Regions from separate parts of the Clostridioides sp. LIBA-2809 genome, predicted to be linked through region 2. Evidence: riboswitches for the same ligand, from Rfam matches in the RefSeq annotation. Region 2 holds a riboswitch; the other holds the start of a gene.
What was found. Region 2 has a riboswitch for glycine ahead of ACTG44_RS12005 (alanine/glycine:cation symporter family protein). Riboswitches for the same ligand answer to the same signal wherever they lie in the genome.

Region 1: another riboswitch for glycine. It lies ahead of gcvPA (aminomethyl-transferring glycine dehydrogenase subunit GcvPA); the one in region 2 lies ahead of ACTG44_RS12005 (alanine/glycine:cation symporter family protein).

What each region holds. Positions count from the first base shown of each region.
Region 1 covers NZ_CP197004.1:1,825,035-1,836,693, forward strand. Annotated here, with positions in the region: gene ACTG44_RS08730 (Na+/H+ antiporter NhaC family protein) at 1-1,049, shown strand, start outside; tRNA gene ACTG44_RS08735 (tRNA-Leu) at 1,159-1,239, shown strand; glycine riboswitch at 1,890-1,994, shown strand; glycine riboswitch at 1,998-2,086, shown strand; gene gcvPA (aminomethyl-transferring glycine dehydrogenase subunit GcvPA) at 2,204-4,678, shown strand; gene gcvPB (aminomethyl-transferring glycine dehydrogenase subunit GcvPB) at 4,678-6,135, shown strand; gene ACTG44_RS08750 (HAD-IC family P-type ATPase) at 6,549-8,906, shown strand; gene ppnP (pyrimidine/purine nucleoside phosphorylase) at 8,993-9,310, opposite strand; gene ACTG44_RS08760 (response regulator) at 9,616-9,852, shown strand; gene ACTG44_RS08765 (hypothetical protein) at 10,017-10,277, shown strand; gene ACTG44_RS08770 (amidohydrolase family protein) at 10,552-11,659, opposite strand, start outside.
Region 2 covers NZ_CP197004.1:2,515,286-2,535,432, forward strand. Annotated here, with positions in the region: gene ACTG44_RS11945 (hypothetical protein) at 1-1,054, opposite strand, end outside; gene ACTG44_RS11950 (DUF2238 domain-containing protein) at 1,418-1,975, opposite strand; gene ACTG44_RS11955 (FAD-dependent oxidoreductase) at 2,002-3,528, opposite strand; gene ACTG44_RS11960 (amino acid ABC transporter permease) at 3,862-4,530, opposite strand; gene ACTG44_RS11965 (transporter substrate-binding domain-containing protein) at 4,544-5,365, opposite strand; gene ACTG44_RS11970 (PTS fructose transporter subunit IIABC) at 5,742-7,661, opposite strand; gene pfkB (1-phosphofructokinase) at 7,698-8,615, opposite strand; gene ACTG44_RS11980 (BglG family transcription antiterminator) at 8,789-10,567, opposite strand; gene ACTG44_RS11985 (tyrosine-protein phosphatase) at 10,579-11,319, opposite strand; gene ytvI (sporulation integral membrane protein YtvI) at 11,594-12,655, shown strand; gene ACTG44_RS11995 (flagellar protein FliS) at 12,747-14,000, opposite strand; gene ACTG44_RS12000 (DNA topoisomerase III) at 14,104-16,224, opposite strand; glycine riboswitch at 16,645-16,733, shown strand; gene ACTG44_RS12005 (alanine/glycine:cation symporter family protein) at 16,920-18,287, shown strand; gene ACTG44_RS12010 (class II aldolase/adducin family protein) at 18,439-19,086, opposite strand; gene araD (L-ribulose-5-phosphate 4-epimerase) at 19,104-19,790, opposite strand; gene ACTG44_RS12020 (galactitol-1-phosphate 5-dehydrogenase) at 19,886-20,147, opposite strand, start outside.

The sequences.
Region 1 (11,659 bases), 690 kb from region 2:
CATTTGGTATATTTTTAAATACAATACCATTTAGATTTTATAATATATTAATATTAGCGTTTATTGTAATATCAGCATTATTATTAAAAGAATTTGGGCCAATGAGAAAGGCTGAGATAAAATCTAGAAGTAGAAAAGTTGGTACAGACCTTGATGAAGGCGTAGAAGAATTAGATGATTTAGCTCCAAAAAATGGAGTGAAATTGAGTGTGTGGAATGCTATAATTCCAATTGGAACATTAATAATAGTTGCTTTAGCATCATTCTATTATAGTGGATATACATCTATAATGGAAGGTGAAGATAAAGCTCTAATACAACTATTTACAAATTCACCATATTCTTTTGGGGCAATAAAAGAAGCATTTAGTGCATCTGATGCATCTAGAGCATTATTCCAATCTGCACTTGTTGCAAGTTTAGTTGCTATTATAATGGCTGTAGTAAAAAAGATTTTTACAGTATCAGAAGCAATTGATGTCTGGATAGATGGAATGAAAAGTTTAGTAATTACTGGTGTAATATTAATACTTGCATGGTCATTGAGTTCAGTAATAAAAGAATTAGGTACAGCTAAATTTTTAATACACTTATTATCAGGCTCACTACCTCCATTCTTATTGCCAAGTTTAATATTTGGTTTAGGAGCAATAATATCTTTTGCTACTGGAACAGCTTATGGAACTATGGGTATACTTATGCCACTTGCAATACCACTAGCATACTCATTAAACCCTGATATGTCCTATGTAATAGTAAGTACAAGTGCAGTTTTAACAGGTGCAATATTTGGAGACCATTGTTCTCCAATTTCAGATACAACAATACTTTCTTCAATGGGAGCTGGTTGTAATCACATAGACCACGTTAATACTCAAATGCCATACGCTATATTTACAGCAATAATCACTATTGTATTTGGATATATACCAGCTGGATTTGGATTACCAATATATATAGTATTACCAGTGGCTATAGCTGCGATATTTGTGGGTATTCAAATAATTGGTAAGAAAGTTGATGAAGCAGAGATAGAACTTGCAGAATAAGGATATAAATAAATTTCACCTTTTATTATCATTGTTTTGTTAGTTTTTAGATAATTTTAAAAAGTTATTGAAAATAATAGCGAAATATAGTAAAATAAAAGAGTGATAAGCGGATGTGGCGGAATTGGCAGACGCACTAGACTTAGGATCTAGCGCCATTGGCGTGGGGGTTCGACTCCCTTCATCCGCACTCTACAGTGCTTAGTTGTGCTGAAAAAAAAACTGGGGTTGCTGGCTTTCGGAGTGGGCTATCCCGTTTTTATTTTTTGAGAAATAAACCAAAATACAATATGAATATATTTCTAAAGATATTTTCTAATAAATATACAAAAGCACATTAAGTGCTTTTTTTTGTTGTCTGAAAATGTGTTTACATATAAATTTTAAGACATTTGTTAAGAATATAAAATCTATAATAACGTATTTCTAATAAACAATTTAAAGTCACAATATAATCTGTTTTTTATAAACTTATAAAAAATATATCTGTTTAATAAGTTTAATTTTATTTAAAAATGCTCTATTTCAAAATCTTATTTTTCACAAAGATAAAATTGCAAACGATTCTATTGTGTGTATGAATATATCTTTAACATAATATAGTAAATTACAATATAACTTTACTTTTAGTGTTTTGTATGACATATTAATAATAAATTAAATAAATATATTATTTTACATTAATATATAACATATATGTATAAAAGTTAATAATATAAAAGTAATATAATTGATAATAAAAACTTAACAAAAAAATTAATACATAAAAAAAAATAAATATAATGTGTTGACATTTAATTGAAATATTCATACAATAAAAATGAAAATAAATATTTCCAAATGAGATTAGCGAGAGAGACCTTTATATAAAAAGGCGCCGAAGAAGAAATTTAAGAAATGCCAATTCTTAGAGAAACTTTCAGGCAAAGATATCGCTAGTTGATGGGACTCTGGAGAGACTTAAGTTAATATACTATAAGTCACCGAAGAAGCAAAATAATATTAAATTATTAAATCTTTCAGGTATACAAACAGGGATATATAGGCTAGGATTATTTTCTATGCTAATATATCTTTTTTTTATGAAAAAGTATAGGACATAATATCGAAATTGCTTAAATATAGTGGGTCTAATTTTATAGGGAGGGTTATATATGAATGAATTGAAAAGAGTGCCTTTGTATAATATACACAAAGAGCTTGGAGCAAAACTTGTTGAGTTTGCTGGCTGGGAAATGCCTTTAGAATATGAAGGAATAAATAAAGAGCATGAAATGGTTAGAAAAAGTGCAGGTATCTTTGATGTATCTCATATGGGAGAGGTACAAATAAAAGGTGTAGATTCAGAAAAATTTATACAAAATTTAGTTACAAATGATATAAGCACATTAAAGGTAAATGACATTATATATACACCTATGTGTTATGAAAACGGAGGAGTAGTTGATGATTTATTAATATATAAATTTGGTGAAGAAGATTATTTATTAGTAATAAATGCAGGGAATATAGATAAAGATGTGGCATGGATAATAAAACAAAGTAAAGGTTACAATGTAGATATAAAAAATGTTTCTAATGAAGTTAGTCAACTAGCAGTTCAAGGGCCTAAAGCAGAAGAAATTCTTCAAAAAATCACAGACATAGATTTAAAATCAATAAAATTTTATAAGTCAATTCCATCAACAAAAATATGTGGTTTAACTTGTTTAGTTTCAAGAACAGGATATACTGGAGAAGATGGATTTGAGATATATTGTAAAAATGAACATACAGAAATAATTTGGAATGAAGTTTTAAAAGCTGGAGGAGAAGATATATGTCCTGCTGGTTTAGGTTGTAGAGATACTTTGAGATTTGAAGTAGCTCTACCTCTATATGGTCATGAAATAGGCGAACATATATCTCCAATTGAAGGAGGCCTATCCATTTTTGTAAAAATAAACAAGGAAGATTTTATTGGAAAAACAATCTTATCAGAAGAAAAAGAAAATGGAGCTAAAAGAAAATTAGTTGGATTTGAAATGCAAGGCAAAGGGATGCCTAGAAATGGATACGATATAAAGATTGGTGACAAAATAGTAGGCTTTGTAACAACAGGATGTGCTTCTCCAACAACAGGAAAGATTTTAGGTATGGGAATTATAGATTCTGAGTATGCAAAAGTAGGAAATGAAATAGGTATAGCAATCAGAAAAAAAGTTGTTCCTGCCATGATAGTTAAGAAACCTTTTTATAAAAAGCAATATAAAAAAGATAATACTGTATTAAATGAAGAAAATAAATTTTCATATATACCTGCCACAAGTGAAGATAAATCAAAAATGTTAAAGGTAGTAGGATTAAATTCAGTTGATGAATTATTTTCAGATATACCAGATGAAATAAAGTTAAAAAGAGATTTAAACTTGGAAAGTGGGAAATCTGAATTAGAAGTAAGTAAAATAGTAAAAAGGCTATCAGAAGAAAATTTAAGTTTAGAAGACTTAACTTGTTTTCTTGGAGCTGGTGCATATGACCATTATATACCATCAATTATAAAACATATAACTTCAAGGTCTGAATTTTATACAGCATATACTCCATATCAAGCTGAAATAAGTCAAGGGACTTTACAAGTAGTGTTTGAGTTCCAATCTATGATTGCAGAAATTACTGGAATGGAAATTGCAAATGCATCAATGTATGATGGAGCAACTGCTGCAATAGAAGCATGCATAATGGCTATGAATCAGACTAGAAAAAGTAAAATAGTAGTATCAAAAACTACACATCCTGAAACTTTATCAGTACTTAAAACTTATCTACAATACAAAGATTGTGAAATAGTAGAAATTGATTTTTGTAATGAATATGGAACTACAGATATAGAAAAATTAAGGGCTTCAGTGGATAAAGATACAGCATGTGTTCTTATACAGACTCCTAACTTCTTTGGTATTATTGAAGAAATGGAGGAAATAGAAAAGATAACTCATGAAAATAAAGCTATGTTAGTTATGAGTGTTGACCCAATATCATTAGGTGTTTTAAAGACGCCAGGTGAGATAGGAGCAGATATTGTTATTGGAGAAGCTCAATCACTAGGAAATCCTCTTAACTTTGGAGGACCTTATGTAGGATTTTTGGCTAGTAAATCTAAGTATACGAGAAAAATGCCAGGAAGGATAGTTGGGCAAAGCTTGGATACAGAAGGAAAAACTGCATATGTGTTAACTTTACAAACTAGAGAACAGCATGTGAGAAGAGAAAAAGCAACTTCTAATATATGTTCAAATCAAGCTTTAAATGCTCTTGTAGCTTCAATATACATGGCTACTATGGGGAAAGAAGGATTTAAAGAGGTTGGTATGCAATCTATGAAAAAAGCACATTATGCTTATAATAAGCTTATACAAACAGGAAAATATAAGCCAATATTTAAAGGTAAATTTTTCAAAGAATTTACTGTACAAGGAAATCTTAATATAGAGACTATAAATAATAAGCTTTTAGAAGAAAATATATTAGGTGGTTATAACTTAGAGCACAATTACCCAGAATTAAAAAATTCAACTTTACTTTGTGTAACTGAGAAAAGAAGCAAAGAAGAAATAGATAAGTTAGTTGGAATAATGGAGGGATTATAATGAAAGAATATAATAGTTTGTTGATAGATATATCTAAAAAAGGTAGAAAAGCATATTCGCTTCCAAAGTTAGATATAGATGATATAAAAGTAGAAGATATGATTGACCAAAGTATGGTTAGACAAAGTGAATTGAATTTGCCAGAAGTTGGCGAATTAGAATTAGTTAGACATTATACCCTATTATCAAATAAAAATTTTGGAGTTGATACAGGTTTTTATCCTTTAGGTTCTTGTACTATGAAATATAATCCTAAAATAAATGAAGATATGGCAGCACTTCCAAACTTTACTGGAATGCATCCATACCAATCTTCATACACAGCACAAGGTTCTCTCTCTTTAATGTATGACTTATCAAATCGACTTGCAGAAATTACAGGTATGGATGAAGTTACACTACAACCTTCCGCAGGTTCACATGGTGAATTTACAGGTCTTATGATTATAAAAGCATATCATGAAAATAGAGGAGACCATAAGAGAACTAAAGTAATAATTCCTGATTCTGCACATGGAACAAACCCAGCAAGTGCAGCTATGGCAAACTTTGATGTGATTCAGATAACATCTGATAAAAATGGAGCTATAGACATAGATGCGTTAAAAGAAGCTTTAAGTGATGAAGTAGCAGCTCTTATGCTTACTAATCCAAGTACTCTTGGATTGTTTGAAAAAAATATAAAAGAAATAGCAAGTCTTGTACATGAAGCAGGAGGACTCTTGTACTATGATGGTGCAAATATGAATGCCATTATGGGAATAACAAGACCTGGAGATATGGGATTTGATGTAGTTCATCTTAATCTTCATAAGACCTTTTCTACTCCTCATGGAGGAGGAGGTCCAGGAGCTGGTCCTGTTGGAGTTAAAAAAGAATTGGTACCTTTTTTACCAATACCAGTGATTGAAAAACAAGAAGATAAATATGTATTAGATTATGATAGAGAAAAATCTATTGGAAAAATTAAAAACTTCTATGGCAATTTTGGAGTGCTTGTAAGAGCTTACACATATATATTAACTATGGGAAGAGATGGGCTTAAAGAGGCTAGTGAAATGGCAGTTTTAAATGCAAATTATATCAAAGAGAGTATAAAAGATGACTATATATTACCAATAGATACCTTATGTAAACATGAGTTTGTATTAGGTGGGTTACCAAGAGGAGAGTCAAATATAAAAACTATAGATATAGCAAAGAGATTACTGGATTATGGATATCATCCTCCAACAATGTATTTTCCTCTTATCATAAATGAGGCACTTATGATAGAGCCTACAGAAAGTGAGAGCATAGAGACATTAGATAGTTTTATAGAAGCTATGAAAAATGTTGCTAAGGAGGCAAAAGAAGAACCAGAACTATTGAAAACTGCTCCACATAATACCCTAGTTAAGAGAGTGGATGATGCAAGGGCAGTAAAGAAACCTATACTTACATGGTCGCAAAGATAAATAATTAAAAATAGAGATTATAAATATAAAGGAATTTGTATTTATAACAAAAAGCTATCTAACTTGATATAGTTTAGATAGCTTTTTTTGTATATATAATATTTACTACTGAAGTTTTAAATTATATTAGTGCTTATATAAGAATATTAACATGATGATTATTATACCAATATTCATAAAAATTATAGAAATTTATTTTGATACAACTTTTACTCTTTTGGTTTAAGAGAAGCTTAACTAAAATATATCGAAATTTATAAAAATTTAGGAAATCTTAAGAATTATATTATTAAAATCTTTAGATTTATATTTTATTATATAAACTATAGAATAATAAAATATAAAAATTGAGAATTTTATAATATATTTGTAGATTTAAGTATAAAAAAGGGTTAAGTTGAAAGGAGTAGAATATGGATAGTGTTAATTTAAAAAGGTATAATTGCGATATAAACATGGGATTAAGTAGCGTACAACTTCAAAGTAGAATAGATGATAATTTAATTAATGTATTTGATAATGGAAAAACTAAAACATATAAACAAATTTTTAAAGATAATGTGTTTACACTTTTTAATCTCATAAATATTGTTTTAGTTTGTCTATTGGTATCAGTTGGTTCTTTTAAAAATACTTTATTTATATTTATTGCTGTAATTAATACTATTATAGGAGTAATTCAAGAAATAAGAGCCAAAAGATTGTTGGACAATCTATCTGTCATAGTTTCAAATAAGGTATCTGTTATAAGGGAAGAAGAGAAAAAAGAGATTGATGTACAAGAATTAGTATTAGATGATATTATGATTTTAAAAACAGGGAATCAAATTTGTGCAGATTCAAAAGTTTTAGATGGAAAATTAGAGGTAAATGAATCTTTAATTACAGGCGAATCTGATATTATTATAAAAAATGAAGGTGATTTCTTATATTCTGGTAGCTTTGTAGTTTCTGGAGAGGCTTTTGTGAGAGTTGAAAATATAGGAAAAGATAACTATGCAAATAAGATAGCCAATGATGCCAAGATTTCTAGAAAACATAATTCTCAGCTTAGAAATTCATTAAATACAATATTAAAAGTTGTAGGTATAATAATTATTCCTCTAGGGATTATATTATTTGTAAAGCAACATTTTGGAAATGGAGATTCTATAACGACATCTGTAGTAGGTACTGTGGCAGCTGTAAATGGAATGATACCAGAGGGATTGACATTGCTTACAAGTATTGCTCTAGCTGTAGGAACTATAAAGCTTGCAAGTCATAAAACTTTAGTGCAAGAATTATACTGTGTAGAGACTCTTGCTAGAGTTGACACATTGTGTCTTGATAAAACAGGTACAATTACAGAAGGTAAAATGCAAGTTGATGATGTAGTAATGTTAGACGAAATAGATATTGATGATATAATGGGGAATATATGCAATTCCCTTAAGGATGATAATGCAACAATAAATGCAATAAGAGATAAATACAATATTTTAGATACTTATAAAGTTAAAAGTTTAATACCATTTTCGTCAGAAAGAAAATACAGTGGAGTAGCCTTTGAAGATAAAGGTACATATTTACTAGGGGCATTTGAGTTTATTTTTAAGGATAAACATAAAGAACTTAAAACAGAGGTTGAAAAATATTCTAAAAAAGGCAATAGGGTAATAGTTTTAGCTCATAGTAATTCTTATATGGAAGAAAATCATATACCTGAAGATATAAAGCCACTAGCTTTTATTTTAATTTTGGACAAAATTAGAGATGAGGCTAAGGAAACTTTAGAATTTTTTTATAATGAAGGCGTAGATATAAAAATTATATCTGGAGATAATCCAGTAACAGTAAGTGAAGTGGCTAGAAAAGCAGGTCTTAAAACGGCTAGTAATTTTATTGATGCAACAACACTTAAAAGTGATGAAGATATATATGAGGCAGTTGATAAATATAGTGTTTTTGGAAGGGTAAGCCCTCAACAGAAGAAACAAATGATTTTGGCATTAAAAAAACAAAATCATACAGTAGCTATGACTGGAGATGGTGTAAATGATGTGTTAGCGCTTAAAGAAGCTGATTGTAGTATAGCTATGGCGTCTGGAAGTGATGTTACTAAAAATGTTTCTAATTTAGTATTGTTGGATTCAAATTTTGCATCAATGCCAAAAGTTGTTATGGAAGGAAGAAAGGTAATTAATAATATTCAAAGAGCATCCTCTTTATTTTTAGTAAAGACAATTTTTTCATTCTTCTTGTCGCTATTAACATTATTTTTCTTTAGTAGACAGTATCCATTCGTACCTATACAATTATCACTAATTGGAGCTGTAACAGTTGGTATACCATCATTCTTCTTGGCTCTTGAAGCAAATAAAAGTAGAATTTCAGGAAGTTTTCTACTTAATATATTAAAAAATGCTTTGCCAGGAGCACTATGTGTGACAGTAAATGTAATTATTGTTTACAATATAGTTGAATACTTAGGTTATAGCTCAAGTGTATTTTCTACAATGTGTGCGATATTAACTGGTGTATGTGGTCTTTTAATATTAAGACAACAATGTTTACCATTTAATAAAGAAAGATTATTTTTAATTGTAAGTATGACCATTGCATTTGTTATTGGAATTCTATTTTTAGGTGGATTATTCTCATTTGTAGCATTAAGTAAAGAATTAATTCTTATAACGATGGCATTAGCAGTATTAATGCCAATTATGATAAAAGTAATGCTGTTCGTATTAGATGAGATATTAGATACAATAGTTCCAGATTTAAATTAATTTTAAGATTATATAAAAAAGAGCAGTTTTTCAATAAACTGCTCTTTTCAGATGTGTTTAATTTTATGTAAGAATATGTATGTTTATTAATCGACTATATATGAGCAACAGTAGTCAACAACTTCGTTAACCTTTAAATCGAAACTTGAATCGCTAGGAACATTAAATTTTTGACCTTCTTTATAAGTTATAAACTCATTACTTCCAGGTAACTTTACATCCATACTTCCAGCAAGCATCTCCATTATTTCTTCTTCTCTAGTAGAAAAAGTATATTCTCCAGGTAACATTAATCCTAAAGTTTTTCTTTCTCCATTAGGGAATATTATTACTCTACTACTTACTTTACCATCAAAATAAACGTTTGCCTTCTTTACTGCAGTAACATTTCTAAACTCACTCATTAGATAAAACCTCCAAAATTATTTGTACATATATATTATATAAAAATACTGCAAAAAATGCTACATATTTACAAATAAAATTTAGTATTTCTTAAAAAAATTAATAAAACTAAAAAATGAGGAAAAATATAAATATTTATGGAGAAATTTACATTAGATTATGCTATTGACCCTATATTTTTCCAAATATATAATATGAGAAGTGCTTAAGGTATTAACTTTACACCACACATTAAAAACATAAAGATAAGATATAATCTAAATATGCAATCTAAAATTTATAGATATAGAAATGGGGTATAAGTTTGTCAAAAAGGATATTAGTTATAGAAGACGATATAGATATTCAAAATATAATAAAAACATTTTTAGAAAATACAGGATACACTATTATAACAGCAAAAGAGGGGCTTGATGGTATTGAAAAGTTCAAAAAAAATTACTTTGATTTAATTTTAGTAGATATACTTATGCCAAAGATAGATGGTTTTGTAGTTTGTGAAATGATAAGGAATGAATCTAATATTTCTATTTTTGCTTAAAAAGTCTTACAATAGCAGTTGCATATCTTTTAACAGTTACAGTTGTAATTGCAATAAGTTTTATTTTTTACAATAGATTATTTCAATTTAATGATTTTGAAACTCTTGTAAAACCAATACTACTTATTTTAATACCGTCAGTATTATTTGTATCATGTGTAGGTATGTTTATTGGAAATATAAATGGAAACTTACTATATATTTTTATTCCAATAATATTTCTTTTAACAAATTCCAATGCATTATCTATTATATCTGGCAAGAATCTTGTAAATTCTGTAATAGAAAATAAAGTTGCAAATAGGATGGCGAATCTTGCATTTGATGTGCCAGTGGAGTTTTTAATAAGTAGAATAGTTCTTGGGGTTATAGGTTCAATCTTAATACTTAGTGTATGTAAAGCATACAACAAAAGTAAAGCTTAAGATTACTTATAAAAAGAGTTATTAATTCTATAAGAGTATAAGTAATCTTGCTCAATATCTAGATGAATATAGATAATCTTAAATGTGAAGAGTAGATTATAGCAAAGAAAATTATATTAGTGAAGAGATGTTACACTCACTAAAATTTATAAATAAGCTAAAAAAGAGTATATTTTAACCTATAGTTTTAGGTTTAAAAGATACTCTTTTATTCATAGTAGTTATGTAAATCAAACAGTTTATATGAACAAGTTTCATATAATTAAAATTTTTGTTATATTTCTATATTAGGTTCTTCAATTAATTGTCCACATACATATCTATGAATGATATTTCTATCATCGCCAACATAGATAAATCTTTCAAGTCTTTCAAGTATAGAATAATCGGCATGATTTAAATCTGAATCATCAATAATTAATGCATCAAAATCGTAATCTTCTTCAAAGCTACCAACTTTTCCAAAAAAACTTCCTCCACTTTTAGTTGCAATATAAAAAGCTTCAGATAAAGATAAGAAATTACACTTCTTACCAGAATTTACCCAATATAATTTAGATAACTGTATTGCAGATACTATAGTTTTAAATATTGACAAGGTATGCCCACCACTTATATCTGAACCAAGAGCTAATCTAATATTATTATCAAGTAGTTTTCTAATAGGCATAGCTCCACTACCAACATTAAAGTTAGAAGCTGGGCAGTGAACTGCCATAACATCATTTTCTCTCATTAAATCTATTTCTTCCTGAGAGCAATGAATGCAGTGGGCCATTAGTGTAGGAGTCTGACCAAATAAATTATATCTATTGTAGGCATCTCCATAAAATTTAGATTTAGGCTCTAAACTTTTAACCCATTCAATTTCATCATGATTTTCAGATAAGTGTGACTGTATAGGAATATTATGCTTTAAACATAAATCTCCTAAACCTTTTAAAAGTTCACTTGTACAGCTTGGTATAAATCTAGGAGTTATTATTGGTTTTACAATAGAATCTGTATCATTGTATTTGTTTATAATTTCTTCTGTATCAGCAATAGAATCATAAGTATTTTCTAGTAAGGTGTCAGGGCAATTCATGTTCATATTTACTTTACCAACATATGCTCCAAGTCCAACCTCTTTAAATATATCCATAAGTTTCATAGAAGCTTCCTTATGCACTGTAGCAAATACAGTTATTCTTGTAGTTCCAGATTTCCAAACTTCTTTTACAAATTTTTTATACATTTTTGTGGCATATTCTATATCTGCATAGTTTGATTCTTCTGGAAATGTATAAGTTTCAAGCCATGGTAGAAGTTCTTTATCCATAGCCATTCCTAGATTTTTAAATTGAGATGCATGACAATGAAGGTCATTCATGCCAGGTATT
Region 2 (20,147 bases):
CTTTTTGTAAATAAATAGAACATTCTTCTAAAGACTTAAATATCTCTAATACTTCACCTTTTTTATTTACTAGTTCAATCTTTTTCTTTCCACCTCTTTTGATTATAGACTTATATTTTTTAAAATATTCATCATATTCTTCATCGATACATTCAAATTTATAATTCATTTTTAATGCTTCAATTTTATCATTGGTCAAAATTTCATTTCTCTTTTTATCAGAAAGTCTTGTACTAAATATTTTATCATTGAGAATATTAAATATCTCAGATGGAGATTTATTATTTTCTAAATAGCTCCATTCATTTTTACAGTACTCTTCAACATTTAACACTTTACTTAAATAGTTTATTGCATCTCCAAAGTAATCCATATATCCATATTTTAAATTTTCTCTTATATATCCTAGTGGTATTTTAAGGCTTTTGCTACACTGTATATGGGTATCGAAAATCTTCTCTTCTTTAGTATACAAGTTTATTGCTTTTATACTTTTTCCTCTTTTTATTTTTATTTCTTTTATGTAATCTAAATCTTCTTCTGTCAAGCATTCACTTATTTCTTTTTTTTCAATAATATCTTTTACTATATTATTACTTTCATTTTGGTTAAATTCTTCAAATCTCTTTAAATTTGTTTTTTCACTTTCAATTTGAACTTCTTTTTTACATAAGTTCATGTTTTTATCAGTAATAAACACTTCTTTTTCATCTGATTCTATAGTCTTTTTGCTAACTAACCACTCTTCCTCTACTATTCTTTCTACTATTTTATTATCATCACCCACTACTTCCACTTTAGTTAATATTTCGTTATCAATATTAGCCATTACGTCTTCTGTAAATGATGTTTCATTCAATATTAATCTTTCTTGTTCTAAAACTCCATCTTCTTTATTTATAGTTTTGTCTTTATTGATTAATGTCTTTTCTTCTTCATCTATTGACTTTTCTTCGGACGATATTTTTTTGTTTTTTAATATTATTTCACCTTCTTCTTTTACTGCATCACTTTTTTGTCTTTTTTTCATAATACCAAACCACTTTTTTAACACTCAATGTTCCTCCTAATACTTTATCTACTATTTTATATTATCACATAAAATATTTACTATTCCTATAAATCCTTTAATTTTTTATATTTCTATGACTATAAAGTTTTATTTACACAAATTACTTTTTATACTTGTACACTTATGAAATTTCTATCTAATGCATTTTCATACTTACAATGTAGCATTTATTTCATAGTAATTATATCATGTTTTTATAAAATATCGTATTTTTAAATCTTTTACACTAAAAGTCATAATAAATATATCTAATAATCATCACAAAAAAGGACTTAATTAATCATATAAACCCTGAAACTATATGATTAATCAAATCCATTATAATTAATATAAAAAAATTTAAATCTATATGTTAGATTTTTTTACTATAAAAGGGATAGTTATAATTGTACCTATTAAAGCATCTATCATATCAATCATAGTATCTTCTAATCCACCAGCTTGCGTCGTAGTGCCAATAAAAGTATCCATTAAAAATTCACCTATTTCCCACAAACTAGCTACTCCCATACTAAACATAAATATAAATATAACTAAAAATATTTTGCTCATTTTGCTTATATCTTTTTGTATATAAAAATATCTAATCATAGAAAATGCTACAATACTAGATATTATCCCTGACCATAAATGTAAAAAATCATCGTAATAATTTATATCGTAAAAATTAAAACAAGTTCCCAACAATGATGAAAACATTATAAATAAGGCAAGAACAATATATAGTTCTTTGCTTAAAAGTCTTTCATTATGCTTATTTAAAAGTCTAAGTATAAAAGTACCAATTAAGCTGATTGCTACTAATCCTACACTTCCAAATGCCCTATTTATAGCAAAAAATATAGCACAGACAGCATATACTATATATAATAATATAGTTATTGGTTTTAAAAGTTTATTCATACACACTTTACCTTTCTAAAACAATTCTATAATAGCTTAGGATTGACATCATTATCACCATGCCCATAAAGCTTTAATGGCTTAAGAGCTGGTCCTTCAAGTATATTTCCCTTATAGTCGAATCTAGAACCATGACATGGACAATCCCATGTTTTTTCTTCACTATTAAAATTAAGTTCACATCCTAAATGAGTACATGTAGTATCTACAATATAAAAATCTCCTATATCATCTTTATACACACCATACCTTTTTCCATCAATATTAACAATCTTTCCTTCTCCATTATTTTTAGGCATATCTCCACTACCTATTTTTAACTTTCCACTTACATAATTCATTGCTACATTAGCATTTTCCTTTATAAAGTCTTTTGAAAAATAACTTCCTAATCTTGATGGATTAAAAGTATCCTTATAATTGGAATTACTGTTTATTATCAAATCCTTTATTATTATTCCTGCAACAGTTCCATTAGTAATTCCCCATTTAGAGAATCCTGTAGCCACATAAATATTATTTTCCCTTTTATTAATATAACCTATATAAGGAACATTATCGAAACTCATATTATCTTGAGCTGACCATTTGCATTTAAAATCTTTTACCTTAAATACCTTTTTTCCATAATGTTCTAAGTCATCAAATATGTCTTTTTCAGTTCCTCCCTGACCAACTTTATGGTCTCCTCCTCCAAAAATTAGTAAATTTTCATTTCCATCATTATATTGTCTAAAAGTTATTGATGGGTCATCTATACTTATAAACATACCATCTGGTAATTTATTTTCTAAAACTGCTGCCATTAAGTAAGCACGTTCTGCATATTCTTTTGCAAAATAAAAATTCAACCCATCATACCATGGACTATGAGATGAAATTATAACATTTTCAGCTTCTATTATATTATTTTCTCTTGTCTTAACTCTACATATTTTCCCTTTTTCTAAATCTACTACTGGTGTCTCTTCATATATTTTTACACCTAAATGTACTGCCATTTCTGCTAATCCATCAATATACTTCTTTGGATTAAATTGACCTTGATTAGTGAAACTAATAGCTCCCTTTATGTCTAATGGAATATCTGATATAGTTTCATGATACTCACAATCTACTCCTATTTTCTTGCATGTACGATATTCATCCTTTATGTCTTTTATAGTTTCTTCTTTTTCTGTAAATACAAAAGATGGTTCTCTTTTAAAATCACATTTGATATTATTCTCTTTTATTATTTGCTCAATTAAGTTTAGAGCTTCATTATTTGCATTATAATATGATTTTGCTTTATCTAATCCATATTTTTTCTCTATCTTAGAATAAAATATGTCATGCTGACAAGTTACCTTACCAGTATTTCTTCCTGAAGTTCCATATCCTATTTTATCAGCTTCAACAAGTGCTACTTTTTTCCCCTCTTTTGCTAATAAATATGCAGTTGTCAATCCAGTTATTCCTCCACCTACTATAAGGCACTCTACTTTTATATTTTCGCCTAACTTTTTATATTCCTTTGGACTTGAATTTAAAAACCAATACGATTCGTTCATTTAAAATACTCCTTTACATATTAAATAATAATAGTTTTCCCATCATCAAGTTTATTTATTATAAATAACATAAAAATAAATATATTATTGTAATAAATAAACTGTTACATTACTTAATATATAAATAGAAATAACTATATAATTAAGTCAATACAATTAAGAACACATGGCAAAATTTAGTGTATAAAATCTAAAAATTTTACAAAATAGAAATTCCAGAACCTTTAATTAACTTTTTCTAGTTACAAAAAAATATTACTGGAAATCAAATTTTCCAGTAATATTTAATAACAAAACACATCTACACAATTTTATGAATATCTCTTATAATATTTAATATACTTCACTAAGTCTTTCTTCTAGGTTGGTCTGAACAAAACCTAATATAAGATTTACAATCCAGTATACTACTATTACACAAGTAAAAGCTTCTAAATATTTATAACTTGCTGCTGCTTCCGATTGGGCAACTGCCATAATTTCTGTAACCCCAATAGTAAAAGCAAGAGAAGTTCCTTTTATAATATCTGCAAAAGTATTTGTAAAAGGTGGGATTGCAACCCTTATAGCTTGTGGTAAGACAATTCTTTTCATTGTTTGTACATACGTCATTCCAAATGCTAGACTTGCATCTATTTGACCTTTATCTACAGATGTTATAGCACCTCTTAAACTCTCTGCAAAATAAGCAGAAGAATTTAAACCAATTACTATTACTGCTGCTGAAAATGATTCCAATGCTTTAAGTTCTGGTACTAATTGAATTAGACCAAAGTATATAAAGAAAAGTTGAGCAGCAAGAGGAGTACCTCTAAAAAATGATATATATATTCTTGATACTGTTTTTAAAATAGGAACTTTAGCATCTACAATTAATGCTATGAGTAAAGCTATAACAATTCCCAATCCCAAAGATAACAGAGACATTTTAAATGTTACTGTCAAATATTTTAATATTAATGGAAATATATCTGCTGCAAATCCAAAATCAAATACTTGCATCCTTAACCTCCAATTAATTTTCCTTAGTTGTGTCTAAGCCAAACCACTTTTCAGATAATTTTGTAAATGTTCCATCTTCATGCATTGCTTTTATAGCCTTATTTACGTCCTCTATAATGACTTTACTTTTCTCTTCTTTTCTAAATGGATATTGATTTACTTCATATACACCAGTATCTATATCTGCAACCTTTAATTTAAGTTTACCTTGTTCTATAGTTGTTTTAGCTTTAACTTCTGAAAGCCATGCAACATCAATTCTTCCATTTTCTACATCCTTTTCCATAGGTACTCCATCATATGTAACTATATCAATCCCTAAGTTATGTTTTTCATTTAAATCTCTTATAGTTTTTTCTCCATTACCACCTAGAACACACCCTACCTTTTTACCTTTTACGTCTTCTATCTTACTTATAGTACTATCCTCTGGTACTATAAACTTATACTTACTATATGCGTAAGTATCTGAAAAATCATATTTTTCTACTCTTTCAGGAGTAGTTGACATTTGGTGTGCTACTGTGTCAACTTTACCAGCGTCTAACATGCCCATAAGCCCACTAAATTTAGCAGTTTTAAACTCTACTTTATAACCAGTTCTTTTTGATATTTCCTTCCATACATCAATTTCAAAACCTTTATTTTCATCATTTTCTTTATAACACCATGGTGCATATTCTACTGATACACCTACATTTAAAGTCCCTTTATCTTTTTTAGAAGTATCTTCTTTTGTAGTTTCACCATCTTTACTTGAACAGCCAACTAACATTGTTGTTCCTAAAACTAATGTCAATAATAATGAGAATACTTTTTTACTTTTTAATTTCAAAAATAACACTCCCTCTTCCTATATTTTTACTTACTAAAACATAATATCATAATTTGAAAAGGTTTTTTATTGCTTTTCTCTATGTAATTCGACAGCAATATTCTTTTTTTCTATACTTTCTTTATAATTTATTTATTTTTGAAATTAATACTATTTTGCTAAATTTATCTTTATTTTCTATAAATAATTAATAGTTTAGTTAAAAAATTTAACTTATATGTTAAAAATTATGAAGCTATTAATATACCTTTACACAAAAAGTGAACTTTGAATATCAAAGTTCACTTTTATATAAATTTCCTACTTTAGAATAATTCAGTAATATATTAATTTTTATAAAACATAACATTTTTAATTGTTAAATAATCTTTATTTACTATGCTTCTTGATTTAATGGTTTTTTAAGTAATGCTAAAAGCATCATTCCAACCACAGCACCTATTGCTATAGATAATATATATCCAAGTGGATGAGTAACTACTGGTATAACAAATACTCCTCCATGAGGTGCACGAAGAGCTGCATTAAACAACATACTAAGTGCTCCTGCTACTGCTGAACCGCCAACACAGGCTGGAATAACATGAAGCGGGTCTCCAGCTGCAAAAGGTATCGCTCCTTCAGTTACAAAAGATAATCCCATTACATAGTTAACTTTACCAGAATCTCTTTCTTCTTTTGTAAATCTATTTTTAAAAAATGTAGTTGCAAGAGCTATAGCAAGAGGTGGAACCATTCCACCAGCCATTACTGCTGCCATTATTTCAAATTGTCCTGATTCAAGTGATGCAACCCCAAAAACATATGCTGCTTTATTTACAGGTCCACCCATATCGACAGCCATCATTCCACCTAAAACTAATCCTAAAACTATTTTTGAAGTTCCTCCTAAACCATTTAAAAATCCAACCATTGCGTTATTAATAGCTGTGACTGGAGGTATTACTAAAAATGTCATTATAATACCCATCAAAAGTGTTCCAAATAGAGGGTATAATAACACTGGTTTTATTCCTTCCAATGAAGTTGGTAATACACTAAATATTTTCTTAAGCCCTTCTACTAAATAGCCTGCTATAAAACCTGCAAGTAATGCACCTAAAAAACCTGAACCACCATCACCTGCAAGAGCTCCTCCTACAAAACCTACAACAAATGCTGGTCTATCAGATATAGAATATGCTATATATCCAGCAAGTACAGGTAACATAAATCCAAAAGCTTTATCTCCTATTCCTTTAAAAAAGGCTGCTGTTGGCGTATTTGAGCCAAAATGTGAAGGGTCAATAGAATAATCATCAAGTAAAAATGCTATGGCTATAAGTATTCCTCCACCAATAACAAATGGTAACATGTTAGATACACCATTCATTAAGTGTTTGTACACTTTTCTAAATCCACTTTCACTTTCTTCATTTGATTCGTTGTGATTTATCTCTCCTCCATGATAGATTGGAGCATCTCCATTTACAGCTTTATCTATAAGTTCCTCTGCTTTGTGTATACCATCAGCTACCTTAGTTTTTATGACCTTTTTTCCATTGAATCTAGCCATTTCAACATTTTTATCTGCTGCCACTATTATACATGTTGCATTTTCTATCTCTTCTTTTGTAAGTCTATTTTTAACACCTGCTGAACCATTAGTTTCTACTTTTATTGATATCCCTTTACTTTCAGCCATTTTACTTAAACTTTCAGCTGCCATAAATGTATGTGCTATTCCAGTTGGGCATGCTGTTACTGCCAAAACTTTAGGATATTTATTAATACTTTTATTTTTAACATCTACTATCTTTTCTTCACTAATTATTTCATCTTGATATTCTTCGCTGAACTTCTCTCTCTCTTTTTTATCTATTATTTCCTTAAATTCTTTTTCAGAAGTTGAATTTATAAGTTTGTTTCTAAAATCTTCATCCATAAGTATTGTAGATAATCTTGATAATACTTCTAGATGGGTATTATTAGCTCCATCTGGTGCAGCTATCATAAAAAATAGATTTGATAAGCTTCCATCAAATGATTCATAGTCTATACCTTCTTTTGATATTGCTGCTGCTATACAAGCTTTAGTAACTGATGTATTCTTAGCATGAGGAATAGCTACACCTTCTCCAATTCCTGTTGTACTCATTTCCTCACGAGCTAAAATAGCTTTTTTGTAAGTTTCTTTATCTTTTAAGTTGCCACTGTTTGCAACTAATTCAACTAATTCTTCTATTGTTTCTGACTTGTTTTTTGACTTTAAATTTAACTTAATTGATTTTTCATCTAATAAATCTATAATTTTCATAATTCCTAATTTCCTTTCTATATATTTTTAAATATTTTAAAATCTATTTACAGATATTTCATTTACCAATTCATCAATGTATTCTCTTTTAGCTAAGTCATACGAAAAAGCAGTTGCACTACCTGAAGCAGCTCCCAATTTAAGAGCATAATCATATTTGCCTGTATTTAAATATCCAGATATAAATCCTGCCACCATTGAATCACCTGCTCCTACAGAATTTTTAACTTTTCCTTTAGGTACATTACTTATAAGTACCTCATCTTCTTCTGTAACCAACAATGCCCCATCTTTACCCATTGATACTAAAACATTTATGGCACCCATTTTCTTTAACTTTCTAGCATATTTTACTATGTCTTCATTTGAGTTTAATTTAACATCAAATAAATCTTCTAATTCATCACTATTAGGCTTAATTAGAAAAGGGTTATATTTTAAAACATTAAGAAGGAGCTTTTTAGTTGCATCTACTACAACTTTTATATTTTTTCCTTCTAATCTAGACATTATATTTTCATATAGTTTTTCATCTAAAGTAGATGGAATACTCCCTGCCAATATTAAAATATCATTTTGATTTAATTTATCGAGTTTTTTATACAACAAGTCAATATATTCATCATCTATATTTGGTCCTTGCCCATTAATCTCAGTTTCTTCTGATTCTTTTATTTTTACATTTATCCTTGTAAAACCATTTTTTAACCTTATAAAATCTGTCTTTAAATTTTTTTCTTCTAATGTTTTTATTATATATTCTCCAGTAAAACCACTTATAAAACCTAAAGATGTATTATCATTCCCAAGTTCTTTAAGTATACGAGATACATTTATACCCTTTCCTCCTGGATAAACGTATTCTTCATTTACACGATTTGTACTCCCTGTATTTAATTTATCTAGTTTAACTATATAATCTATTGATGGATTTAATGTCACTGTATAAATCATCTTGCCACCTCTTTTTTATTTATTTACTTTATATTTATATCTTAACTTCATATTAATATCTCTGAAAGTCAAAAAATTTCTCTTAATTAAAAGAGAAATTTATCGTTTTTATTTTATTTAGTTTTATATTATCCAAACTTATAGGTGTATATGCAATGCTATATTATATATCTCTACTTAAATAGGTTTACAAACTTTTCAAAATTACTATTTTCACATATACTTATAACTTTTGCTATAGAATCTACTCTTTTATATATATTTGAAAATATAACTTCATAATCTAATATTTTGTCCTTATCGAGTGCTAACATTATTATTAAACGAACATCCGATATTTCCCAAGCAATAGGAGTCTTTAATATACCAATTGCTATCTTGTTTTCAAAAACTTTTCCAATCGCTCCATGTGGTATGGTTACCATATTTCCTATTTCAGTTGTAGCTATTTTTTCTCTTTCAAAGTAAGAATTTTTCATATCATCATCTATATAACCTTTTTGTACAAGTTTACTCGCCATAAAATCTATAACTTCTTCTTTACTTTTAAAATCTAAATTAGTAAAAAACAACTCATTGTCAAGCAAATTTTTTATATCTAAATCTAAATATATATTTCCTGTTTCTATATATTTTTCAATTAATTTAATTTCTTTTTCACTTAAAATTGGAGATATATTTATTACTGGTATATCTCCTATTTCAACAGGAACAGTAGATATTACAAAATCAACATCTATAACTTTTATATATTCAACTAAGTATGAAGGAATGACCTTTAATATTTCCAGTTTTTCTTTAAATATATTTTCCAATTTAGCCTTTATTAACATTGATGTACCTATCCCTGAGGTACAAACTATTATCGTCTTGAAAACCTTATCTTTATTGTTATAAGATGCCCTTTCAACAGCTCCTCCTATATGTAGAGCTATGTTTGCAACCTCATCCTCATTGATTTCTATATTTAAATCTTTTTCTATTGTTTTTTTAGCTATATTAGCTAGTTCAAAAGCAAATGGATATTTTATTTTGATATCTTGAGCTATTATAGGTGATTGATTTATACCTAGCTTTATTTTTTTACACAGACTACTAATATGCTTATATAAAAATTCTTCAAATATCTCATCACGACTTATATCTATTGATGTAGCCAATTTTAAATTTTTACAAAAGGTTTTTATTGAGTTTATTATAATTTCTTTGTTTTGTTCATTTTCTAGAATTGAACTTCTTTTATTGCTATAATTTTCTACAAAACTCTCTATAAATTCTTTTTCTTCACATTTATGTCTACTTAACATAACCAGTATATTATTCAACACATTTTTAAATTCTACATCAGTTAATACCAACCCATTTTCATTTAATATATCTAGTAACATTTTTTTTATTATTAATCTTTTTTCTTTTATATCATTATTTAAAAAATCATTTAGAGTCAACTGATTGTCTCTCTTGTTACTCAAATCAATTATACAATTTAATATCCTGTCTTCACTTTCAGAAATACAGATACCTTGCTTATGCTTGGACTTAATTGAAATTGAATATTTTTCCAATATTCTTTTTACTTCTTTTAAATCATTTTTTACTGTTGAAACGCTTACATACATAGAATCTGCTAAATCTTCAAGCCTTATAGTATTTTTTTCTTCATTACTCAAGGTTAATATTTTTCGGATTATATATTCTACCCTATCTACATCATCATACAGATTACTATTTAAATTTACTTCATCAAAACTTCCCTCTAGTTTATAACCAACACCTCGTATTGATAGAATTTTACCATTTTTAAGCTGTTTATTAATATCCTTTATTTCATTTTGTATAGTTTTTGAAGAACATCCTATTTCTTGACTTAAGGCAAGTCCACTAATTGTATCTTTAGAATTTAACAGGATTTTTATTATACTTATCTGTCTTGCTGTTATATTTAAACTCATAAAATCACCTTTTACTCTAGATATTGATTTCTTAATTTTTTTATTTCTTCTTTATCTAAATTAAATTCTCCATATAAATATTTTTCCACACTACTGTATTCTTCATCAATTCTTCTAAAAGCAGTTTTCATATATTCTTCATTTACACCAAATATATAATTTAATTTTTCTTTTGGAATTACTTTAAATTTAGGCTTATATTCTATAAATCGTTCTATTTCTTTATCTGCAAATTCATTACTTTTTAGATAATCTTTCATTATATTCTCTCTTGATACACCTAAAATCATAAGAATTATAGCACTACCTACCCCAGTTCTATCTTTGCCTGCTGTACAATGATTTAATATTGGTAAATTAGAATAGTCCTTTATGAGTTCTACTAATTTTTTATAGGATGGATTATTTACAGGTAAATTATAGTAACTATTATTTAACATATTAAACGCACCATCTTTTTCAAACAATCCATCAATCATATCTTCAATAGAGCCAAAACTCCCTCCCGATTCTTCTAGCTCTCTCATAGCTGGAATTCTTATATTTTTTATATTTGATATTATTGTTGATGGATGTTTACGAGCTTCTTCATCACTTCTATAATCAAATATATATTTAATATTTAATTCTTTTAAAATCTTTATATCGTTCTTACTTAGATTTGATAGTTTTGCAGACCTATAAAATAAACCATACTTTACAATCCTACCATCTTCTGTTTTATTACCACCTAAATCTCTAAAGTTTTTCATCTTACCACCTCTTAAAAACTATCTATTGTCCTTCTGTTTAATATTTATAAATTAATTTTATCACAATTTCATATTGTTTATTTAAAATATTTTTTAGTATTTGGTTAGCAATTGTAAAATATAAAAGTATATCTTTATACAAAATTAACCTAAATTTTACATAATTTATTTACTTTGCAGAAGCTTTATAGTTTATAATCAATATACAGTAGTATATTTTATGTAAAAAAGACCATATTTAGAATAATATCAAATACATTGGAGGTTTTATATTATGGACATTCAAAAGCAAAAGAATTTTATAATTAAATTTACATATGTTGTCTTAATAGCAAGTATTGTATATATTGCGTTAAAGTTCTTATTACCATTGTTGATGCCTTTTGTAATTAGTTTTATAATTGCATCCATCTTAAGACCTATTATAAGACTTATTACAGATAGTACAAACCTAAATCGTACATTTATTTCTGTAGTAGTACTTTTAGCTTTTTATGGATTATGCATATTTTTATTAGTTAGTTTTGGTGCAAAAATATTTACAAGTGTAAGTGATATATTTTTTAGGCTTCCTGAAATATATAAATCAAATATACAGCCAACACTAAATACTTTATTTTCTAAAATAGATGCTAGTACACCGAATGTTAACCTAGCATTGATACTTGGTTGGGATAATATAAGCCAATCAATGATGTCTTTAGTAGCCTCTGTTTCAACAAATGCACTTAATGCCATCGCAAGTATTGCAAGCAAAACACCTGCATTTATGCTAAAACTTATTATTACTTTAATTGCTTCTTTTTTCTTTACTTTTGACTATCAAAAAATAGTAAATTTTATCTTAAAACAATTTCCAGAAAAGAGTCAATTAATGATAATAAATATAAAAAATAGTAGCATTAATGCTCTTTTAAAACTATTAAAAGCCTACGCAATACTACTATCAGTGACATTTATAGAACTACTTATTGGACTTAATATCCTGAGAGTTGAAAATTCATTTACTGTAGCTGTCATCATAGCACTTGTTGATATTTTACCAGTCTTAGGGACAGGAAGTATTTTGACACCTTGGATGATTATTTCATTAATTAATGGTAATATCCACTTAGCAGTAGGGCTTCTAATACTATATATCATTATAACTGTTGTTAGACAAATACTAGAACCAAAGGTAGTAGGACACCAAATTGGTCTATATCCTTTAATAACCTTAATGTGTATGTTTGTTGGAGCTCAACTTTTTGGAATAGCTGGATTATTTGGTTTTCCTATTGCAGCTACAATCATAAAAAATCTACACGATAATGGTATTATTACTGCATTTAAATAAATTAATTTTTGTATTTTTATTTAAATATATTTTCATCATTTCAACAATGAAAAAGAGGCTTATATCTCTATTTTGAGACAGCCTCTTTTTTCTAATCTTTACAGATAATATCAATCATTTCTTTATATTCATTTTCATTATTTAAAACATCTACATTTTTAAATTTTTTCTTTATTTTTTCTTTAATATCTAATGAATAAGATATTGTATATGGAATAAATTTCTCTATTTCTTTTATATATTCTTTAGAAAAAAATTCAGCATTATATACTACAGAAAATAAAATCAACATTAAGCAATCGTTCTTTACCATACTTATTACAGATTCATTTTTATCATTAATTTTAAAACTATCTATTAATTCAATAGTAAAATTTATTAATTTATTTGCAATTTTATCTAAAGTTCCATTTTTTGCTGTTTCTGTCATAACAGTTTTATGATTGTATTTTAAATCTTCTTTTATATCCTGTAAGTCATCTGATATCTGTAATAAAAAACCATATCCAATGCAAAACTCTACTTCTTCCTTTGTCATCAGTCCGCTTATTAAGTATCCATCTACTAAAACAGAGGAACCACCTTTTTCAATAGAAATGGATAATAATTCTTCTTTACACAGATAGCTTTCTATATCTTGTTGTCTTAAACTCTTCACTTGACTTTTAAATATTAATAATAGTGACTCATAGACTTCTTTAAATTTTTCTCTAGGATAAACACTTTCAATATAGTCTATCATTTGAGATACTTTACTTTCATGATGATTATTAGTTTTAATTTTTTCTCCCAGTAGCCTTTTTTTTAACCAGCTATTAAATAAAACTTTATCAGTTTCATTTATATTTGTATCATCTAAATAATTATCTGTATATGGATATAACATGCTATATGCAAAGTTGGCTTTAGAATAATAGACTTCTTTACCAAACAATAATTGTAATGCATTTGAAATCCATACATTTCTCATAGCTTGCATAATATCACCTACAGGCAAAGCATCATCAAATTCTCTGGCATCTCTAATAAACTGTTTTGTTATATCTAAAAATTTTTTTCTATCTTCAATATCCATTTTTTCCAACTTAAAGATATTTTCTTTTTCTAAGGTTTTTTGTAAGAAAACCTCACCTTTTTTTACCCACATTCTTCTTAATACAAAATCACTTGGATATTTTTCTAAGTGAAGTGCTAATGTATCTATCAATTTATCCAGTTCTTTTTCACTCTTTTTTTGCGAATTTTTACTATATATTTCTATATTCTCAGATAATTCAACACTTGAATTATTCCATGTATTCTCACATTTTTTACAATAATATTCAAATATTTCATTCAAATCCATTCAACAGCCCTACTTTCATGCCTAAATTATACACTATATTATATCAGTACATATAACTAATATATAGTTAAAGTTCTAATTGTGTATAATAATAACATAAAAATTATTTATTTTTCAATTTAGCTAGTGCTTCTGCAAATGGATTGTTAAATGTTTCTTGATTTTTGTTTTGATTTTTTAAGTATTGATTTACATCTTTTTTTGATGCTTTCTTTTTTTCTTCCTGCTTTCTTTTATTGAAAGATGACATTTTTTCTCTATATCCACAACTACAAGTGAAGACTCTTCCCTCTCCTTCTCCACGAAGTTCTAATTTTTTATGACAATTAGGACATCTTGAATTAGTTACTTGTGATATAGTTTTTCTAGTATTACATTCTCTATCTTCACAAATCAACATTTTACCTTTCTTACCATTTACCTCTAGCATGAATTTACCACATTCTGGACATCTATTTTTAGTTAAGTTGTCATGCTTAAATTTATTAGCACTATTTTTTACTTCTAAGACAATGTCTTTTGAATAATCTTTCATGTCATTTATAAATGTATTTTTATTAAGTTTTCCCTTTGAAATCTCCAGCAATTTTTTTTCCCATGAAGCTGTAAGTTCTGGTGTTTTCAAATCTACTGGAACTAAATCTAATAATTGTCTACCTTTTGATGTTATATATATATCTTTATTTTTCTTTTCCATTAAAAATGAATTGAATAATTTTTCTATTATATCTGCTCTTGTAGCAACTGTGCCAAGCCCATTTTTTTCCATAGCTGTTAATAGTGTCCCCTCATTTAAGTATGGAGGTGGATTTGTTTTACCTGAAGTCATCTTTAGTTCCTTAACTTTAAGTACATCCTTTTCTAAAACATTTGGGATACTTTCATACACATCTTCATCCTCAATATCCTTATAGCTTTCCTTCCAACCTAAATTGATTACTTTGTTTCCCTTCGCTTTAAATACTTCTCCTTCTACATTTGCATTTATAGTTGTCTGTTCATATTCAAAAGGAGGAGACAATACTGCTAAAAATCTTTTTACTACAAGATTATATATTTTTCGCTCTTTATCACTAAAATCACTCATAAATACCTTCTGCTCTGTTGGTATTATTGCATGATGGTCTGTTACCTTTGAATTATCAACAAAAGATTTATTAGCTGTAATATTGCTTTTTAATAATTTATTACATATTTTTGAATAATCACTAACATTTACAGCTTTTATCCTGTCTTTTAATGTTCCAACAATATCTGATGTTAAATATCTAGAATCAGTTCTAGGATAAGTAAGTACTTTATGATGCTCATATAGTTTTTGCATTATAGATAAAGTTTCTTTTGCTGAGAATCCAAACATTTTATTTGCATCTCTTTGCAACTCTGTTAAATCATATAATGCAGGTGAATATTTTTTCTTATACGATTTGCTTACTTCAGATATTTTTATATCTAAATTTTTAACCTTTTTTAATATAGACTCTATCTTTTCTTTACTAAATGTTGAAGAGTTATTATTTTTATCACTCCAAATAAACTTTATATCTGAATTTCCCTTTGTAGCAATTAACTCTATTCCATAATACTCTTTTGATTTAAAATTTCTTATTTCCTCTTCTCTCTTAAGTAACATAGCAAGAGTAGGTGTCTGAACTCTTCCACAAGAAAGTTGTGCATTATACTTTGTTGTCAAAGCTCTAGTTGCATTTATTCCAATAATCCAGTCAGCTTCTGCTCGTGCTATTGCTGAATGATATAGATTTTCATATTCTTTTCCATTTTTTAATTTTGCAAAACCTTCTTTTATCGCTTTATCTGTACTTGATGAAATCCAAAGACGTTTTAGAGGCTTTTTTACTTGTGATTTTTCTATTATCCATCTTGCTACAAGCTCTCCCTCACGACCTGCATCTGTTGCTATAACTATTTCATCTATATCATTTCTATTCATTTGAGCTTTGACTGTATTAAACTGTTTTCCACTCTTTTTTATTACAACAGTCTTTAGGTGCTTAGGAAGTATTGGCAAGTCTTCTAAGCTCCATGATTTATATTTTTCTCCATAACTTTCAGGGTCGGCAAGCGTAACCAAATGGCCTAATGCCCAAGTAACCACATACTTTGGACCCTCTATATACCCATTTTTTTCATTTTTTGAACCCAAAACTTTTGCTATATCTCTTCCAACAGAAGGTTTTTCTGCTAGTACTAATACTTTTCCCATCTAAAAATACTTCCTTTCTCTATATTCAATCTCATATTACACTTAAAATCTAAATAAATAGAACCTTTCTTAATATCGTAACTATAATATTACCATAATTTAATCATATCTAATTAATTATTTAAGATTTTTTTATTTAAAACTTGTTTTATGCCTAATTTGTATGCTTATTACGATATCCATTTTCACGTATATTACTTATATTTTTAAATTTATAATTCGTAATTAGACTTACATTTTTATATTTTTTTACTGTTTTTTAATTTTTCAGTTGACAAAACATAAAAACTTATATTAATATTATTAATACAATAAGCTATGACAAATCAATATCCGGTTAAGATTTTATAGAAGAGTTGCTATATAGCACACCGAAGGAGTAACACTCTCAGGTACTTTTTAAAAGTAGGACTGTAAAATTTACGGAACTCTGGAGAGACCCATTATGGGCGCCGAAGGGGCAAGGCTTTTATGCTCAATCTCTCAGGCAAAAGGACAGGGATTATCTACCAAAATCAGTATTATTAATACTTTTATTTTGGTTGCTAATTAGTGTATATCCAGAGCTGAATCTTTTTTAGATTTAGCTTTTTTTATTACACTAGAAATTATAATAAATTATACTTATTTCCTGTCAATTACTTCATTAAAAATTCTATTGATTGTACAAAGCAAAAAAATGAGGGAGTGTTTTTATGAATCTAATTGATATTTTAAACAAAGTTGATGCTTTTATTTGGGGACCACCCTTGCTAGTACTACTAGTTGGTACTGGTATATTACTTACTGTTAAACTTGGAGTTATACAAATAACTAAACTTCCAAGAGCTCTTAAATTAATCTTCTCTGCTGAAAACAAAGGTAGTGGTGATGTTTCAAGTTTTGCAGCCTTATGTACTGCACTAGCTGCTACAGTTGGTACTGGTAATATTGTTGGTGTTGCTACAGCTATTAAAGCTGGTGGACCTGGTGCTCTTTTTTGGATGTGGATAGCAGCATTCTTTGGAATGGCTACTAAGTATTCAGAAGGTGTTCTTGCAATAAAATATAGAACTAAAGACAAAAATGGTCAAGTATCTGGTGGACCAATGTATTACATAGTAAATGGTATGGGTGAAAAATGGAGACCTCTTGCAATATTTTTCGCTATAAGTGGTATATTGGTTGCACTTTTAGGAATAGGTACTTTTACCCAAGTAAATTCAATAACAGATGCGATAAATAGCAGCTTTGGTGTAGACCCTAGAATCACAGGTGTTATATTAGCAGTATTTGTAGCGTTAGTCGTATTTGGAGGTCTTAAAAGTATATCTAATGTAGCTACTAAGATAGTACCTTTTATGGCTGTTATATACATTGTAATCTGTGGAATCATTTTAATATCTTTTTGGAACAAGATACCAGAAACTTTTATGTTAATAATTAAAAGTGCTTTTACAACTACTGCTGCAACTGGTGGTTTCCTAGGAGCAACTATTTCACTGGCTATTAGAAATGGTATAGCTCGTGGTGTATTTTCAAACGAATCTGGTCTAGGTAGTGCTCCAATAGCTGCAGCTGCGGCTAAAACTGAATGGCCAGCAGAACAAGGTCTTATATCTATGACAGGTACTTTTATAGATACTATTATAATCTGTACACTTACTGGATTCTCTCTTGTTATTTCAGGAGTATGGTGTTCTGACCTTAATGGAGCTGTTATGACACAAGCAGCTTTTAATGGAGCAATTCCTACATTTGGACCAATATTACTTACAGTTAGTTTGACATTATTTGCATTTACTACAATTTTAGGTTGGAGTTATTATGGAGAAAGATGCTTTGAATTCCTATTTGGTGTAAAAGGTATGAATGGATATAGAACTGTATTTGTCGCTATGGTACTTTTAGGTGCATTCTTAAAATTAGAAGTTGTTTGGATAATTGCCGATATTGTAAATGGACTTATGGCAATACCTAACCTAATAGCTTTACTTGCACTATCTCCGATAATAGTGTCTGAAACAAAAAAATACTTTGAATATATAAATTCGCCAGAAAACCAGCTAAAAAATAATGCATAAATAAAAAATATAGAATTCCAAGTCAAATTTATATGACTCTGGAATTCTATATTTGTTTAAAAAGTATACTAAATATATTTACAAAAAATACTAATTCATATAAATAGCATATCTAGACTTTAATTAATCTTTTTAATGTAAATTATCTATATTAAAATTTTACTTCTTCTGGATATTCCCATGATTTAAATTCATCAATATCTAATACTTCAGGCTCCTTAAACTGATTTAACATTAAAGACCTATAATATATTTCTGCTACATCTTCTACATATCTTGATTTTAAAAATGCCTCTTCTAAGTCATTACCTACAGTTGTTAATCCATGTCTTTCTAATAAACATGCATCTGTATCTAGCAATAATTTTGAAACGTTTTTAGCTAGTTTCAAAGTTCCTGGTCTCTCATATGGAGCAATATGCACATAACCACCATAATTAACAGATTCATATACAATTGGTATAATAGGTTTCTTTGCTACCGAAAATGATGTTGCATATAAAGAGTGAGTATGTGATATAGCATTTACATTGTCTCTTACTTTATATATTTCAATATGCATCAATGCTTCACTACTCGGTTTAATACCCTTCTTGACTTCTATTACATTACCATCTAAATCCAACACACAAATATGCTCTATTTTCAATTCTTCTCTCCCTATACCTGAAGGTGTTATAAGAACATATCCACTCTCTCTATCTCTAATACTAAAATTACCAGCCTTTTCTTTACATAAACCATAATGTTCTGCTTTAATTGCTATTTCCACAATTTTGACCTTTAAAGACTCCAGCATAATTTACCTCCAGATAATCATTTTTGACCATAGTATGCATTTTTTCCATGTTTTCTCGAAAAATGTTTATTCATAAGCACTTTATCCATAATATCGTCAGGACTCATTAATTCTGTATAATAGGCCATTTTTGCAACTTCTTCCAAAACTACTGCATTATGTACAGCCTCTTTTGCATTTTTACCCCATGTAAAAGGACCATGGTCATTCACAATTATTCCTGGACAATAAATTGGATTTTTACCTATAAATTCTTCAACAATTACATTTCCAGTTTCCTTTTCATAATCATTGCAAATTTCTTCTCTAATCATTTTTCTGGTACATGGTATACTTCCATAAAAATAATCTGCATGAGTAGTACCACATGCTGGTATAGATTTTCCTATCTGAGCCCAAATCGTTGCCCAACTTGAATGTGTATGTACTATTCCTCCTAATTCTTCAAACTCTTTATATAAAACGAGATGAGTAGGAGTATCTGAGGACGGTTTTAATTTACCATCAATTATATTTCCTTCTAAATCAACAACTACCATATCTTCTACAGTCATACTACTGTACTCTACACCACTTGGTTTTATCACTACCAATCCTTTTTCTCTGTCTATGCCACTTACATTTCCCCAAGTATAAGTAATTAGCCCTTTTGCAGGTAATTCTAAATTTGCTTTTAATACCTCTTCTTTTAAACTTTCTAACATTTTTCTTCCTCCTATAGTTTGTTTAGAAAAATTATTTTTATTTTATCTAATATTCGAATTATAGAGTTTAATTATTTTTTATATTTGTTTAATGTTTATATTTCTACTAGGATTTTATTGAAATTAATCTCTCTCTTGCTCATTTTGCTTAAAAAGTCTCCTACTTCATTAAGACCTATTTTGTGTGAAATCATTGGTGTAAAAACAATATCACCCTTTTCCATAAAATCCAATGTTGCTGTCCACGCCCTTCCAGGATAAGGACTTGTATATGAATTCCAAGAACCTTGCAAAGTAAGTTCTCCACGTAATATACACTCAGTAGCTTCTACACTAAGTGGTAGTTCTGTGTGTGAT